3 regions of the Streptomyces sp. NPDC005195 genome follow, and region 1 is predicted to be linked to each of the others. Evidence: riboswitches for the same ligand, from Rfam matches in the RefSeq annotation. Region 1 holds a riboswitch; each other region holds the start of a gene.

Region 1 (5,653 bases):
GGCCTTCACGATGCCGGGGGAGAACGACCAGACCCTGTTCCTCTACCTCCCGGCCCAGGACCAGGCCTCACAGGACGCGTGGAAACTGCTGGCCAGCTGGAGCGCCCGGGAGCCGGCAGCGCCACGGGATGCCCGAGGCCACACCACTACCACTGGCCGAACCACCCCGCTCACCGGGCGACTTGATTAGCGTTCATCCCCGGTGGCCGGGAAACCCGCCCGGCTCCTGATGAGCGAACGGGCCGGGTGGCTTCTCGAGGAACTCGGTCATCGCGACGAGGGGCCGCCCGCAGGGACCGCAGCCCCGCGCCCTGGCCGCCGAGCCGGCGCCGTGTCGCGTCGGGACTTCCGAAGCCGCGCGGGGACAGCGCGGCCATCGGCTCGCCGTTCACGACGCCGTGCGCGGCTGTCGCTTCATGGTCAGTGCCTCCTTGTGGTGCGGCGCCTCGTGGTGCGGCGGGCCACCGGCGGGCTGGGAGAGCGCCAGCCGCGGTCTCCCAGCCCGCCGTACGGGGATCAGGGAGCGGACAGCTCCGCGCGAACCGTCAGGGCGGCGGTGACCAGACTCTCCAGCGAGGCACGGGTCTCGGGCCAGGCGCGGGTCTTCAGGCCGCAGTCGGGGTTGACCCACAGGCGTTCGGCGGGGATGGCCTCGAGTCCGGTGCGCAGCAGTCGGGCGGCTTCGTCGGCGCTGGGTACGCGGGGTGAGTGGATGTCGTAGACGCCGGGTCCGGCCTCGCGCGGGTAGCCGTGGGCGGCGAGTTCGCGGGCGACCTGCATGTGGGAGCGGGCGGCTTCCAGGCTGATGACGTCCGCGTCGAGGTCGTCGATGGCCTGCACGATGTCACCGAACTCGGCGTAGCACATGTGGGTGTGGATCTGGGTGTCCGGGCGTACGCCGCCGGTGGTGAGCCGGAAGGCCTGGGTGGCCCAGTCCAGGTAGGCGGGGCGGTCGGCGGCGCGCAGGGGCAGGGTCTCGCGCAGCGCGGGTTCGTCGACCTGGATGACCGAGGTACCCGCGCTCTCCAGGTCGTCGACCTCGTCGCGCAGGGCGAGGGCGACCTGGCGGGCGGTGTCGGCGAGGGGCTGGTCGTCGCGGACGAAGGACCAGGCGAGCATGGTGACGGGTCCGGTGAGCATGCCCTTGACGGGTTTGGTGGTGAGCGACTGGGCGTAAGTGGTCCAGCGCACGGTCATGGGTTCGGGCCGCGAGATGTCGCCGGCCAGGATCGGCGGGCGGACGTAGCGGGTGCCGTAGGACTGGACCCATCCGTGCTGGGTGGCGAGGTAGCCCGTGAGCTGTTCGGCGAAGTACTGCACCATGTCGTTGCGTTCGGCTTCGCCGTGCACGAGGACGTCGATGCCGGTCTTCTCCTGGAAGGAGATCACCTCGCCGATCTCCGCCCTGACGCGTTTCTCGTATCCGGCGACGTCGATCCGGCCGGTGCGCAGTTCGGCTCGTGCGGTGCGCAGTTCGGCGGTCTGCGGGAAGGAGCCGATGGTGGTGGTCGGCAGGAGGGGGAGACGCAGGTGCGCGCGCTGGGCGGTGGCGCGCTGGGTGTACGGCTGGGAGCGGCGGGCGTCGGTGTCCGTCACGGCGGTGGTGCGGGCGCGTACCGCCGGATCGTGGGTGATCGCGGAGGCTGCCCGGGAGGCGAGACCGGCGCGGTTGGCGGCCAGTTCGGCGGCGATGGCGTCGGTGCCCTGGCCGAGGCCCTTGGCGAGCGTGGCGATCTCGGTCGTCTTCTGGCGGGCGAAGGCGAGCCAGCGCAGGATCCGCGGGTCGATGTCCCGTTCCGCGGACGCGTCGAGCGGGACGTGGAGCAGGGAGCAGGAGGCGGCCACGTCGACGCGGTCGGCCAGTCCGAGCAGAGTGCCGAGGGTGCTGAGGGACTTCTCCAGGTCGTTGACCCAGATGTTGCGGCCGTCGACGACACCGGCGACGAGGCGCTTTCCGGGCAGTCCGCCCACGCCCGCGAGCGCGTCCAGATGGGCGGAGGCCGACTCCGTGAAGTCCAGGGCGAGTCCCTCGACGGGGGCCTTGGCGAGGACGGGCAGGGCGTCGCCGAGGCGGCCGAAGTACGAGGCGACCAGCAGCTTCGGCCGGTCGGCGAGCCCTCCCAGTTCGCGGTAGGAACGCTCAGTCGCCTTCAGCTCGGCGGGGGTGCGGTCCTGGACCAGAGCCGGTTCGTCGAGTTGGATCCACTCGGCGCCTGCCGCGCGCAGGTCTGCGAGTACTTGGGCGTAGACGGGCAGCAGCCGGTCCAGCAGGGTCAGCGGTTCGAAGTCCGCGCCGACTCCGGGCGCCGGCTTGGCCAGCAGGAGATAGGTGACCGGCCCGACGAGGACGGGCCGGGGCGTGAGGCCGAGGGCGAGTGCTTCACCGAGCTCGGCGACCTGCTTGGCGGAGTCGGCCGTGAAGACGGTGTCGGGTCCCAACTCGGGGACCAGATAGTGGTAGTTGGTATCGAACCACTTGGTCATCTCCAGGGGCGCCACGTCCTGGGTGCCGCGCGCCATCGCGAAGTACCCGTCGAGCGGGTCGGCTTCGACGGCGGCGCGGTGGCGCTCGGGGATCGCGCCGACCATGACACTGGTGTCGAGGACGTGGTCGTAGTACGAGAAGTCGCCGGTGGGTACCTCGTGGATGCCGGCCTCCGCCAGGCTCCGCCAGTTGTCGCGGCGCAGATCAGCGGCCGTGGCCCGGAGAGCGTGGGCGTCGGCGCGGCCCTTCCAGTAGCCCTCGACCGCCTTCTTCAGTTCCCGGTGCTGGCCCTGGCGGGGGTAGCCGTACACGGTGGCCCGTGCTGCCGCGGCTGCGGACTTCGCTGTCACGGAAATCTCCTTCGCGAGATATCTCCCTGGGATCCCGGGACGGGACGCGGACGCGAAGGGGTGACGAACCAGACGGAGAAACCCCGCGCGGCACAGCGCGGTCGTCCGCCTGACATGTACGCCGACCCGCCCACGGGGTCACCGGGATGTCCGCGCACGAGGGCTCGCACGCGGGCAACGGGCAGGTCTTCGGACTCGCGAGCACGTTCTCCGAAGAGAGAACACCTACTGGCCGTCGCTTCCCAGGCCCGGTCGGGCCCAGTGCGTATGACGGCGGTCGTTCCCGCTCACCGCTGCGGGGCAGTCCCGGATTCCCACCGGGTTCCCTCTTACGACGCATCCCGCCTGGCGGACGGGGCGAACCAGCTGCACCGGCCACCCTACGGGGCGCACGCCCCGTCCGGCGGATCACGTCCGGCATTCGGGCGGTGAACCGGGACCCGCGCCCGGGGACGCGCCGGGGCGGGAAGCGCCGTACTCGGGCTTCCCGCCCCTCCTCGGTGAACAGCCGCCGGACCCTCGACCGGCGGTGCGGTCCGGGCCCCTCAGCCCGGATCGCGCCAGGATGCTCAGTCCTGGCCGTAGGTGTGGAACCCCCGGCCGGCCTTGCGGCCCAGCAGCCCCGCCTGCACCATCCGTTGGAGCAGTGGAGGCGGGGCGTAGAGGGGTTCCCTGAACTCGTCGTAGAGGGACTCGGCGATGGAGGCGACGGTGTCCAGGCCGATCAGGTCCGCCAGCCTCAGCGGCCCCATGGGGTGCGCGCAGCCCAGTTCCATCCCGGTGTCGATGTCGGCCGCCGTGGCGAACCCGGACTCCGCCATCCGGACCGCGGCCAGCAGATACGGCACGAGCAGGGCGTTGACGACGAAGCCCGCCCGGTCCTGGGAGCGGATGACCGTCTTGCCGAGAGTGCCGGTGGCGAAGGCCTCCACGGCGGCGACGGTCTCCGTTGCCGTGTGCAGGGAGGTCACGATCTCCACCAGCGGCAGTACGGGCACGGGGTTGAAGAAGTGCAGCCCCACCACCCGGTCGGCGCGGCTCGTGGCCATCCCGAGGCGCATCACGGGGAAGGAGGAGGTGTTGGTCGCCAGGACGGCCGCGGGATCCTCGACGATCTTGTCGAGCGCGGTGAACACCTCGGTCTTGGCGTCGGCGTCCTCGATGACGGCCTCGACGACGAGCTGCCGGTCGGCGAGGTCTTCCAGGCTGGCGGTGAAGACCAGGTGAGCGAGGGCGTCCCGGGCCGCCGCAGGCTCCAGCCTGCCCCGCTGTACGGCACGGTCCAGAGAGGCCGTCACCTGGTCCCGCGCCCCGCGCGCGGCCATGGCGTCGGCTTCGCAGACCACCGTGTCGAGCCCGGCTCGCGCGCAGACTTCGGCGATGCCGGCGCCCATCCGGCCGCCGCCGACCACGCCCACGCGCCGGACGGTCGCGCTCATGAGCGGGGCTCCGCGTGACGCACGAGGTTGCGGGTGTAGGCGTCGGGAGTGAAGAAGAGCGGCAACTCGCCCTGGAGCGCAGTGCGTTCGAAGAGGGAGCGGACCTCGTCGAGGGGTGCCCACGGGTACTCGGCTCCGAGTGCGGCGAGTTCGTCGTCGAGCAGCAGCTGTACGGTCTCCCGCTCGACGACCCGGTGCCGTAGCCACTGCCAGATCTGCACGCGGGCGATCTCGGCGGTCGCCGCGTCCTCCATGAGGCCGTCCAGGGCGACGGCTCCCTGTCCACGCAGCCAGGCGGCGAAGTACCGGAGGGTGACAGCGATGTTGGTACGCACGCCGTCCGCCGTGGGCGGCCCGCTGATCCGGCGCACCGACAGCAGGTCCGCGGCGGTGACGTCGACGTCGTCGCGCGTCCGGTCGATCTGGTGGGGCCGCTCGCCGAGGACGTCGCCGAAGACCTCGCGGCACACCGGGACAAGTCCGGGGTGGGCGACCCAGGAGCCGTCGAAGCCGTCCTCGGCCTCGCGCTCCTTGTCGAGCCGGACCTCGGCGAGCGCCGACTCGTGGGCGGCCGGGTCCTCGCTCGGCACCTGCGCGGCCATGCCGCCGATGGCATGGGCGCCCCGCCGGTGGCAGGTGCGCACGAGCAGTTCGGTGTACGCCCGCATGAAGGACGCGGTCATGGTGACCTTCGCCCGGTCGGGCAGGAGGAAGTCGGTGCGGTGGCCGAAGGTCTTGATGAGGCTGAACAGGTAGTCCCAGCGGCCCGCGTTGAGGCCGGCGCTGTGCTCCCGCAGCTCGTAGAGGATCTCCTCCATCTCGAAGGCGGCGGTGATCGTCTCGATCAGGACGGTGGCCCGGACGGTTCCCCGGGGGATGCCCAGCAGCGCCTGCGCGGTGACGAAGATGTCGTTCCACAGGCGGGCCTCGTACCGGTTCTCCAGCTTCGGCAGGTAGAAGTAGGGGCCGTACCCGGCGTCGATCTGCCGCTGCGCGCAGTGGAAGAAGTACAGGCCGAAGTCGACGAGGGCCGCGGGCACCGGCCCGCCGTCGAACTCCAGGTGCTCCTCGTCGAGGTGCCAGCCGCGCGGCCGGACGACGAGGGTGGCGAGCCGGCCGTGGTCGGCCGGCCGGTATTCCCTGCCGTCGTCGGTGGTGAAGTCGATGCGGCGGCCGATGGCGTCGAGCAGGGTGAGCTGGCCACCGATCAGGTTGTCCCACGTGGGCGCCGTGGCGTCCTCGAAGTCCGCCATCCACACCCTGGCACCGGAGTTGAGCGCGTTGACCGCCATACGGCGGTCCGGCGGTCCGGTGATCTCCACACGGCGGTCGGTCAGACCGGGCGCGGCCGGCGCGACGCGCCAGGAGGGATCGGCGCG
Region 2 (5,653 bases), on a different contig from region 1:
ACCAGCCCGTCGGCCACCGTCCGGCGGGCCGTCGCGACGAGTTCGCCCCACGCGTCCGCCACCTCCCGCGCCCGCGCACCGCGTGCGCCCTCCCCCACGTCCCGCGCGTCCCGCCGCCGCTCCGCCATGCCCGCGATCCTGCCAGGACGGACGTCGACCGGGTGGCGGGGAGGGCACTTTTGAGCGGAAGGCGTGCACCCATAAGGGTGCATATATAGACACATCATCTCTTTGAAGCAATTGGCCGGTGATCGACATGTATTGAATGATCTTCCACTAACCTCTGGGGGATTCACCGTGCACGACGCCATTCCGGGGGGAAACATGGCCCGTGGTCACCTGCCGTTCCGTCGCCACGCCCACACCCTCGCCCGCGCCCTCGCGGTGAGCGCCGCCATGGCGGCGCTCACCCTCACCGGAACCGCGCTCGCCGGTGCGCCGGCCGCCGCGGCCGGTGCGCCCAGGGGCCATGACGTCTCCTCGCACCAGAAGTACGTCGACTGGCAGCGGGCGAGGGCGAAGGGCGCCCGGTTCGTCTACGTGAAGGCCACCGAGTCCCACACGTACCGCAACCCCTATTTCGACCAGCAGTACAACGGGGCGTTCGACGCGGGGATCCTCCACGGCGCCTACCACTTCGCGATGCCGGACAAGTCGTCCGGCGCCACCCAGGCCGAGTACTTCGTACGCAACGGGGGCGCCTGGCAGGCCGACGGCCGGACGCTGCCGCCCGCGCTCGACATCGAGTACAACCCGTACAGCAAGCACAAGTGTTACGGCATGACCAAGGCCGGGCTCGTGAACTGGATCCAGGACTTCAGCGACGAGCTCGAACAGGAGACGGGCCGCCGCCCGGTGATCTACACGACCGCCCACTGGTGGAACACCTGCACCGGGGACAGCCGCGCCTTCGCCGCGGACCACCCCCTCTGGCTGGCCCGCTACGACGCCGCGGACACCGGCGCACTGCCGGGCGGCTGGTCGACCTGGACGTTCTGGCAGTACGACAACAAGGGGACCCTGCCGGGTGACCAGAATCTCTTCAACGGATCCATGGCCCGGCTGAAGAGGCTCGCGAAGGGTTAGCGGAGCCCGATATTCCGCCTTCGTTCGAACAACGGGTCACCTCTCCGGCATCCATACCGGCGCAAGCGGAGGGGTGATCCGTGCTTCGATACACCCCTAATCCTGCCTCAGTTCATCTTCCGTTCACTCAGGTTGCCTACGGTCCACCTGCCACTGACGTCAAGAAGAAGCCTGGGTAAATGGAACACATCACGCTCCTCCTCGGAATCGTGATCGTCACCGCTCTCGTGTTCGATTTCACGAACGGTTTCCACGACACTGCCAACGCGATGGCGACGACCATCTCGACCGGCGCTCTGAAGCCCAAGACGGCGGTGGCCATGTCCGCCGTGCTGAATCTCGTCGGTGCGTTCCTCTCCGTGGAGGTCGCCAAGACGATCTCCGGTGGACTCATCAACGAATCGGGCATACGTACCGAAGTGATCTTCGCGGCGCTCGTCGGCGCCATCCTCTGGAATCTGCTGACCTGGCTCCTGGGCCTGCCCTCCAGTTCCTCCCACGCGCTGTTCGGCGGTCTGATCGGCGCCGCGGTCATGTCGGCCGGCTGGTCGTCGGTGAACGGCTCGACCGTCGTCACCAAGGTGCTGCTCCCCGCGGTCGCCGCGCCCATCGTGGCCGGACTCGCCGCGATGCTGGCCACCCGGCTGACGTACCGGATCAGCGGACGCACCGACCAGCGGGCGACCGCCAAGGGCTACCGCGCCGGGCAGATCGCCTCGGCCGGCCTGGTCTCGCTGGCGCACGGCACGAACGACGCGCAGAAGACGATGGGCATCATCACCCTCGCCCTGGTCACCGGTGGTGTGATCGCCCCCGGCTCGAACCCTCCCACCTGGGTCATCGTCTCGGCCGGTACCGCCATCGCGCTCGGCACCTACCTGGGCGGCTGGCGCATCATCCGCACGATGGGCAAGGGGCTGACCGACCTCGCGCCGCAGCAGGGCTTCGCCGCCCAGACCAGCGCCGCGACGGCCATCCTGGCCTCCTCCCACATCGGCTTCTCCCTCTCCACCACCCAGGTCTGCTCCGGTGCCGTGATGGGCTCGGGCCTCGGCCGCAAGGGCGGTGTCGTCCGCTGGTCGACCGCGACCCGGATGTTCGTCGCCTGGGGCCTGACCCTGCCGGCCGCCGGACTGGCCGGTGCCGCCGCCGAGTTCCTGACCAAGCAGGGCACCTGGGGCATCGTCCTCACCGGCGCGCTGCTGGTCGCCGGCGCCGGCGTCATCCGGACGCTCTCCCGGCGTCAGCCGGTCACCGTCGACAACGTCAACGACGCCGCCGCCGAGCCGGCCGGCATCGTCACCACCGCGATGGCCGCGGTCACCCCGCCGCCCGCGGGCCTCGTCACCGGCGACCTGTCCGGCGATCTGAAGACCACCATCCCGTCCCCGGACGCGGAGCCCACCCGCCCGGCCACGGTGTAAGGACAGAACAGCATGAACATCGACTGGGCAGCCCTCGGCTCCGTCTTCGGAGTCAGCCTCGTGGTCACCGTGGCCCTCGTCGGCCTCTTCACCCTCGGCATCGTCGGCCTCACCAAGCGCGAGTCCGCGTCCGCCCAGGGCGGTTCGGCCACTCTCGCGGTCACCGGCGCGTACGTCTGCTTCGCCGCGTGCGCGGCGGCGGTGGCGTACGGGATCTATCTCATCGTCGGCAAGTGACCGCGCGCCGGTGACGGCGCTGCGGTGACCGTCTCCGGCAAACAGCCTGATACGGGCATCACTTCACGTGGGGTGCGGGACGGATCGCCGTCCCGCACCCCACGCGTATGCCCTCCCGCACCCCCGCGCGCGTCCTGCCCCGGCCCTCGCCATGTGGGCCTTCGCACACTCTCCCCTCGCAGGTCAACGGCAAGTTGACGGGTCCTGCAACCCGTGGTGGACTGCCGGAGCCAAGTACGGCGACAGAAGAGGAAGCCGGTGTGAATCCGGCGCGGTCCCGCCACTGTGACCGGGGAAGGAACTCCCCGGGAGCCAGGAACTCTCCCCGCCGGTCTCGTCGAACCAGGGCGCGGACACCCTGAGTGAGGACATATCGCCATGCGCGGCTGCCCGTTGCGGGTCTTGTTGAGTACGAGGGTTCCACTTCACCCCACGGCGGGCTGACCCCGTGCGTGCCGATCGCGTCTTCGCGTACGGCGCCGCCACCGGCCTCCTCGGCGACCTGCTGCTCGGCGATCCCCGCCGGGGTCACCCGGTCGCCGCGTTCGGGCGGACCGCCGGAGCCGTGGAGCGGATGCTGTGGCGCGACCACCGCGGCTGGGGGGCGCTGCACACCACCGTCTGTGTCGGCGGCGCCGGTGCGCTCGCCGCGCTCGCGGGCCGTGGCGTACGCCGTTCCCCTGCCGCCTCCATCGCCCTGACGGCCGCCGCCACTTGGGCCGTCGTCGGGGGCACCTCCCTCGGGCGCGAGGCGCGGGCGGTCGGTGCCGCGCTCGGCTCCGGTGACGTCGAGGCCGCCCGCGCGCGGCTGCCGCACCTGTGCGGGCGCGACCCCCGGGCACTGGACCACGGCGGCATCGCGCGGGCCGTCGTCGAGTCCGTCGCCGAGAACACCTCCGACGCCGTGGTGGGCGCCCTGGTGTGGGGAGCCGTCGGCGGTGTGCCCGGACTGGTCGCGTTCCGCGCCGTGAACACGCTGGACGCCATGGTCGGGCACAGATCCGCCAGGTACCTGCGCTACGGCTGGGCCTCCGCGCGCCTCGACGACGTCGCGGGCTGGCCGGGAGCACGGCTGACCGCGGCGCTCGCCGCCGTCGCCGGCGACGACCCGCGCGGGGCGGTGCGCGCCTGGCGCGCCGACGCCCACCGGCATCCGAGCCCCAACGCCGGGCCCGTGGAAGCCTCGTTCGCCGGATCACTCGGGGTACGGCTCGGCGGGACCCTCTCGTACGGCGGCCGGGTCGAGCACCGGCCCGTCCTCAACGACGGCGGACGTGCCGTGCGCGTCGGCGACATCGAACGGGCCGTACGGCTGTCGCGGCGCGTCGGCTGGCTCGCCCTCGGCGTGAGTGCCGCGGGGCGGCTGCTGGCCGGGCGGCTGCTCGCCAAGGGACCTCTCACGAAGGGGCGTACGACATGAGTGGCGGTCTCCTCGTCGCCGGAACCACCTCCGACGCCGGCAAGAGCGTCGTGACCGCCGGGATCTGCCGGTGGCTGGTGCGCCAGGGCGTCAAGGTCGCGCCCTTCAAGGCACAGAACATGTCCCTGAACTCCTTCGTGACCCGCGAGGGCGCCGAGATCGGGCGCGCGCAGGCCATGCAGGCACAGGCCGCGCGGGTGGAACCGACCGCGCTCATGAACCCCGTGCTGCTCAAGCCGGGCAGTGACCGGAGCAGTCAGGTCGTGCTCATGGGCAGGCCGGTGGGCGAGATGACGGCCCGCGGCTACCACGGCGGCCGGCAGCGACAGCTCCTGGGCACCGTGCTGGACTGCCTCGCCGAGTTGCGGGGCACGTATGACGCGGTGATCTGTGAGGGGGCCGGCAGTCCTGCCGAGATCAATCTGCGGCGGACCGACATCGTGAACATGGGGATCGCGCGCAACGCGCGGCTGCCCGTGCTCGTCGTCGGCGACATCGACCGCGGCGGCGTGTTCGCCTCGTTCTTCGGGACGGTCGCGCTGCTGTCCCGCGAGGACCAGGAGTTCGTCGCCGGGTTCCTGGTCAACAAGTTCCGTGGCGACGTCAGCCTGTTGGAACCCGGACTCGACATGCTGAAGGGCCTCACCGGACGCCGTACGTACGGGGTCCTGCCCTTCCGACACGGCCTCGGGATCGACGAGGAGGACGGCCTGCGTGTATCGCTTCGGGGTGCCGTGCGGGAGTCCGCGGTCGCCGGGCCCGTCGGCGAGGACGTCCTGCGCGTCGCGGTCTGCGCGGTCCCGCTGATGTCCAACTTCACGGACGTGGACGCGCTGGCCGCCGAACCCGGCGTCGTCGTGCGGTTCGTGGACCGGGCCGCGGAACTCGCCGACGCGGACCTGGTCGTCGTGCCCGGGACCCGGGGCACCGTGAAGGCGCTGGCGTGGCTGCGCGAGCGGGGCCTCGCGGACGCGCTCGCCCGGCGGGCCGCCGAGGGCCGCCCGGTGCTGGGGATCTGTGGCGGCTTCCAGCTCCTCGGGGACCATATCGAGGACGAGGTCGAGTCGCGGGCCGGACATGTCGACGGGCTCGGACTCCTCCCCGTCCGCGTGCGGTTCGCGCGCGAGAAGACCCTCACCCGCCCGGCCGGCGAGGCGCTCGGGGAACACGTCGAGGGGTACGAGATCCATCACGGCGTCGCCGAAGTCACCGGTGGCGAGCCCTTCTTGGACGGGTGCCGGGTGGGTGCCGTCTGGGGTACCCACTGGCACGGCTCGCTGGAGTCGGACGGCTTCCGGCGTGCCTTCCTGCGCGAGGTGGCGGCCGCCGCGGGCCGCCGCTTCGTACCGGCCGCCGACACGTCGTTCGGGGCGCTGCGCGAGGAGCAGCTGGACCGGCTCGGCGATCTGATCGAGGAACACGCGGACACGGACGCGCTGTGGCGGCTCATCGAGTCGGGCGCGCCGCAAGGACTGCCTTTCATTCC
Region 3 (5,653 bases), on a different contig from region 1:
CCGTGCGATCACGAAGGGCGGGGTGGACGCATGAACGACGGCGTGAACGGCGTGGCACTCACCGTCTTCATCATCTTCTTCGTGGCCGTCACGGCCATGGGTTTCCTGGCCGCGCGCTGGCGCAAGGCCGACAACGAGCACAGCCTCGACGAATGGGGCCTGGGCGGACGGTCGTTCGGCACCTGGGTCACCTGGTTCCTGCTCGGCGGCGACCTCTACACGGCGTACACCTTCGTCGCCGTACCGGCCGCGATCTACGCGGCGGGCGCGGCCGGCTTCTTCGCCGTGCCGTACACGATCCTGGTCTACCCGCTGGTCTTCACGTTCCTGCCCCGCCTGTGGTCCGTCTCCCACAAGCACGGCTATGTGACGACGTCGGACTTCGTACGCGGCCGCTTCGGCTCCAAGGGTCTGTCCCTCGCCGTGGCCGTCACCGGCATCCTCGCGACCATGCCGTACATCGCGCTCCAACTGGTCGGCATCCAGGCCGTGCTGGACGTCATGGGCGTCGGCGGCGGCGAGAACACGAACTGGTTCGTCAAGGACCTCCCGCTCCTCATCGCCTTCGGCGTACTGGCCGCGTACACCTACTCCTCGGGCCTGCGCGCCCCCGCCCTGATCGCGTTCGTGAAGGACACCCTGATCTACATCGTGATCGCGGTGGCCATCATCTACATCCCGATCAAGCTGGGCGGGTTCGACGAGATCTTCCACTCGGCGAGCGAGAAGTACGCCGCGGCCGGAGCGGGCGGGATCGTACCGCCCCAGGCCGGGCAGTGGACCTACGCCACCCTGGCGCTCGGCTCCGCGCTCGCCCTGTTCATGTACCCGCACTCGATCACCGCGACGCTGTCCAGCCGCAGCCGTGAGGTGATCCGGCGCAACACCACGATCCTGCCGCTCTACTCCCTGATGCTGGGCCTGCTCGCCCTGCTCGGCTTCATGGCGATCGCGGCCGGGGTGAAGGTCACCAACGGCCAGCTCGCCATCCCGCAGCTCTTCGAGGACATGTTCCCGGACTGGTTCGCGGGGGTGGCCTTCGCCGCGATCGGCATCGGAGCCCTCGTCCCCGCGGCCATCATGTCCATCGCGGCCGCGAACCTCTTCACCCGCAACATCTACCGGGACTTCATCAAGCCGGACGCGACCCCGCAGCAGGAGACGAAGGTCTCCAAGCTGGTCTCGCTCCTGGTGAAGGTGGGCGCGCTGGTCTTCGTCCTGACGATGGACAAGACCGTCGCCATCAACTTCCAGCTCCTGGGCGGCATCTGGATCCTGCAGACCTTCCCGGCCCTGGTCGGCGGTCTGTTCACGCGCTGGTTCCACCGCTGGGCGCTGCTCGGCGGCTGGGCGGTCGGCATGCTCTACGGCACGCTCGCCGCCTACGGGGTCGCCTCACCGACGCAGGCGCACTTCGGTGGCAGCTCGAAGGAGATCCCGGGGATCGGGGAGATCGGCTACATCGGTCTGACGGCGTTCGTCCTGAACGTGGTGGTCTCCGTCGTCCTCACCTTCGCCCTGCGGGCGTTCAAGGCGCCCGAGGGCGTGGACGAGACGTCACCGGAGGACTACACGGTGGACGCCGGCGACACGGGGGTCCAGGTCGAGCTGCCCCCGGCCACGGCGGAGGCGGGCCACTAGGCCGTAAGCGGGGAAGGCGACAGCGCGCTGCGGGCCGTCGGAGGGACATCCGGCGGCCCGTCGCCGTCCCCCGGAGGCACGCCTCCGGCACCCCTGCGGCCTCTCCCTCCTCACCTGCGAGTTGACTCTCAGCCACACTCCGTAGCGCCCTCCGAAGCCGACACGGCACAACATGTGGGGGTGCTTCCTCAGCCCGGCACTAGATGTATGCTCATGCTCGCTGTCGTCGCAGGGGAATCCGGTGCGAATCCGGAACTGTCCCGCAACGGTGTACTTGTGCGCATTCGCGCACGGGCTTCAGTCCGAGGACCTGCCGACAGCGTGCCCCGGCCAGCCGGCCGGGCGCCGACGACGTCCGAGCCTCGTGGAATGGGCCGGTGGACGCACGCGTACCCGTAACGGAGTCGCGTGTCCCGCTGCCCTCCGCCAGGCCCCGTGCCGAGCGAGGGAGAGCCCCAAGTGACCATCGCGCCAGCCGACCCGGTTGCAGTTTCCGCCCAGAAGGCCCCGGTGGAAACGGAGTCCGCGCAGCGGTCCCCGGTGGAGACGGACGGTCCCGGTACCACGCTGCTGCGTACCCTGACCGACTTCACCGCCGACCTCCCCGGCGCCGACCCCGGCCGGGTCGCCGCCGCCGCGCTGCGTGGCCGGTCCACGCGCGCGGACGACGCGGAGCTGCGCGAGCTGGCCACCGAGGCGGCCGCCGGCCTCATCTCCGAGGACCCCGCGTACTCGCGGCTGGCCGCCAGGCTGCTGACGGTCGGCATCACGGAGGAGGCCGCCTCGCAGGGCGTCACGACGTTCTCCGAGTCCATCACCACGGGCCGGCGCGAAGGTCTGATCGCCGACCGCACGGCCGACTTCGTCGACCTGTACGCGGCCCGCCTGGACGCGCTGATCGACACCGCGGGCGACGACCGCTTCGGCTACTTCGGCCTGCGCACCCTGCACAGCCGCTACCTGCTCCGGCACCCGATCACCCGCAAGGTCATCGAGACCCCCCAGCACTTCATGCTCCGGGTGGCGTCCGGCCTCGCGGAGGACGACACGGCCCGGTCCGTCGACGAAGTGGCCGCGCTCTACGGCCTGATGAGCCGCCTGGACTACCTCCCCTCCTCCCCCACGCTCTTCAACTCCGGTACGCGGCACCCGCAGATGTCGTCCTGCTACCTCCTCGACTCCCCGCTGGACGAGCTGGACTCCATCTACGACCGCTACCACCAGGTCGCGCGCCTGTCGAAGCACGCGGGCGGCATCGGGCTGTCCTACTCCCGCATCCGCTCCCGCGGTTCACTGATCCGCGGCACGAACGGGCACTCCAACGGCATCGTCCCGTTCCTGAAGACCCTCGACGCCTCGGTCGCCGCGGTGAACCAGGGCGGCCGGCGCAAGGGCGCCGCCGCGGTCTACCTGGAGACCTGGCACTCCGACATCGAGGAGTTCCTGGAGCTGCGTGACAACACCGGTGAGGACGCCCGCCGTACGCACAACCTGAACCTCGCGCACTGGATCCCGGACGAGTTCATGCGCCGGGTCGACGCCGACGCGCAGTGGTCCCTGTTCTCCCCCTCGGACGTGCCCGAGCTGGTCGACCTGTGGGGCGCGGAGTTCGACGCGGCGTACCGTGCGGCGGAGGCGAAGGGCCTGGCGAAGAAGACCATCCCGGCCCGCGATCTCTACGGCCGCATGATGCGCACCCTGGCGCAGACCGGCAATGGCTGGATGACGTTCAAGGACGCCGCCAACCGCACGGCCAACCAGACGGCGGAGCCGGGCCACACCGTGCACTCCTCGAACCTGTGCACCGAGATCCTGGAGGTCACGGACGACGGGGAGACGGCCGTCTGCAACCTCGGCTCGGTCAACCTCGGCGCGTTCGTCGACACGACGACCGGCGGCCTCGACTGGGAGCGTCTGGACGAGACGGTCCGCACCGCCGTCACCTTCCTCGACCGCGTCGTCGACATCAACTTCTACCCGACCGAGCAGGCGGGCCGGTCGAACGCCAAGTGGCGCCCCGTCGGCCTCGGCGCGATGGGCCTCCAGGACGTCTTCTTCAAGCTGCGTCTGCCCTTCGACTCGCCCGCCGCCCGCGCGCTCTCCACCCGCATCGCCGAGCGCATCATGCTCGCCGCCTACGAGGCCTCGGCCGACCTCGCCGAGCGCAACGGCCCGCTGCCGGCCTGGGAGAAGACCCGTACCGCCCGCGGTGTGCTGCACCCCGACCACTTCGCCGTCGAGCTGAACTGGCCGGAGCGCTGGGCGGCGCTGCGGGAGCGCATCGCCGCGGTCGGCATGCGCAACTCGCTCCTGCTCGCCATCGCGCCCACCGCGACGATCGCGTCCATCGCGGGCGTGTACGAGTGCATCGAGCCGCAGGTCTCGAACCTCTTCAAGCGCGAGACGCTCTCCGGTGAGTTCCTCCAGGTCAACTCCTACCTGGTGGCCGAGCTGAAGAAGCTCGGGGTGTGGGACGCGCAGACCCGGGAGGCGCTGCGCGAGTCGAACGGCTCGGTGCAGGGCTTCACATGGGTGCCGCAGGACGTCCGCGACCTGTACCGCACGGCGTGGGAGATCCCGCAGCGCGGCCTCATCGACATGGCCGCGGCCCGTACTCCGTTCCTGGACCAGGCCCAGTCGCTGAACCTCTTCCTGGAGACGCCGACCATCGGCAAGCTCTCCTCGATGTACGCGTACGCCTGGAAGTCGGGCCTGAAGACGACGTACTACCTGCGCTCGCGCCCCGCGACCCGCATCGCCCGTGCCGCCCAGGCGCAGGCCCGGCCCGAGAAGACGATCCCCCTCCAGCAGGTCGCCGACCCCGACGCCGTCGCCTGCTCCCTTGAGAACCCCGAGTCCTGCGAGGCCTGCCAGTGATGTCCACCCCGAACAGCGAGAAGAACCTGCTCGACCCGGGTTTCGAACTCACCCTGCGCCCCATGCGCTACCCGGACTTCTACGAGCGCTACCGGGACGCCATCAAGAACACCTGGACCGTCGAGGAGGTCGACCTCCACTCGGACGTCGCCGACCTGGCGAAGCTGTCGCAGGGCGAGCAGCACATGATCGGCCGGCTGGTCGCGTTCTTCGCGACGGGCGACTCGATCGTGTCGAACAACCTCGTCCTGACGCTGTACAAGCACATCAACTCCCCGGAGGCGCGCCTCTATCTCTCGCGCCAGCTGTTCGAGGAGGCCGTGCACGTCCAGTTCTACCTGACCCTGCTGGACACCTATCTGCCCGACCCGGAGGACAGGACGGCGGCCTTCGCGGCCGTCGAGAACATCCCCTCCATCCGGGAGAAGGCCGAGTTCTGCTTCAGGTGGATGGACTCGGTGGAGAAGCTGGACCGCCTGGAGACCCAGGCCGACCGGCGCCGCTTCCTGCTGAACCTCATCTGCTTCGCCGCGTGCATCGAGGGCCTCTTCTTCTACGGAGCCTTCGCCTACGTCTACTGGTTCCGCAGCCGGGGTCTGCTGCACGGACTGGCGACGGGCACCAACTGGGTGTTCCGCGACGAGACGATGCACATGTCCTTCGCCTTCGAGGTGGTCGACACCGTCCGCAAGGAGGAGCCCGAGCTCTTCGACGACCAGCTCCAGCGGCAGGTCACCGACATGCTGCGGGAAGCCGTGGAGGCCGAGCTGCAGTTCGGGCGCGACCTGTGCGGTGAAGGCCTGCCGGGCATGAACACCGAGTCGATGCGCCAGTACCTGGAGTGCGTCGCCGACCAGCGCCTCCAGCGTCTGGGCTTCGCCCCGGTCTACGGCTCCGAGAACCCCTTCTCCTTCATGGAGCTCCAGGGTGTCCAGGAACTGACCAACTTCTTCGAGCGCCGTCCCTCGGCGTACCAGGTCGCCGTGGAGGGCTCGGTCGGCTTCGACGAGGAGTTCTGACCGCTCCGGAACGGGTCTGAGGGTGACGAGGCCGGGTCGCTTACGCGGCCCGGCTTCGTCACGTCCGCCCCCAGCCACGCCAATCCCCGTTCCAATCCCCGCCTATGGAGCGGCAA

The links. A riboswitch is a leader RNA that binds a small molecule or an ion and turns the genes downstream of it on or off. The one in region 1 is predicted to bind cobalamin.
Region 2: linked by a shared signal. The riboswitch ahead of ABZV34_RS20615 (cobalamin biosynthesis protein) and the one ahead of metE (5-methyltetrahydropteroyltriglutamate--homocysteine S-methyltransferase) in region 1 are both predicted to bind cobalamin.
Region 3: linked by a shared signal. The riboswitch ahead of ABZV34_RS01755 (ribonucleoside-diphosphate reductase subunit alpha) and the one ahead of metE (5-methyltetrahydropteroyltriglutamate--homocysteine S-methyltransferase) in region 1 are both predicted to bind cobalamin.

What each region holds. Positions count from the first base shown of each region.
Region 1 covers NZ_JBEXHZ010000012.1:57,432-63,084, forward strand. The annotation lists gene ABZV34_RS15895 (hypothetical protein) at 1-190, shown strand, start outside; gene metE (5-methyltetrahydropteroyltriglutamate--homocysteine S-methyltransferase) at 517-2,835, opposite strand; cobalamin riboswitch at 3,012-3,202, opposite strand; gene ABZV34_RS15905 (3-hydroxybutyryl-CoA dehydrogenase) at 3,405-4,274, opposite strand; gene aceB (malate synthase A) at 4,271-5,653, opposite strand, start outside.
Region 2 covers NZ_JBEXHZ010000019.1:15,512-21,164, forward strand. The annotation lists gene ABZV34_RS20595 (class II aldolase/adducin family protein) at 1-128, opposite strand, end outside; gene ABZV34_RS20600 (lysozyme) at 325-1,086, shown strand; gene ABZV34_RS20605 (inorganic phosphate transporter) at 1,266-2,510, shown strand; gene ABZV34_RS20610 (hypothetical protein) at 2,523-2,747, shown strand; cobalamin riboswitch at 2,956-3,091, shown strand; gene ABZV34_RS20615 (cobalamin biosynthesis protein) at 3,196-4,167, shown strand; gene ABZV34_RS20620 (cobyric acid synthase) at 4,164-5,653, shown strand, end outside.
Region 3 covers NZ_JBEXHZ010000001.1:394,903-400,555, forward strand. The annotation lists gene ABZV34_RS01745 (DUF3311 domain-containing protein) at 1-34, shown strand, start outside; gene mctP (monocarboxylate uptake permease MctP) at 31-1,641, shown strand; cobalamin riboswitch at 1,819-1,974, shown strand; gene ABZV34_RS01755 (ribonucleoside-diphosphate reductase subunit alpha) at 2,152-4,518, shown strand; gene ABZV34_RS01760 (ribonucleotide-diphosphate reductase subunit beta) at 4,518-5,537, shown strand.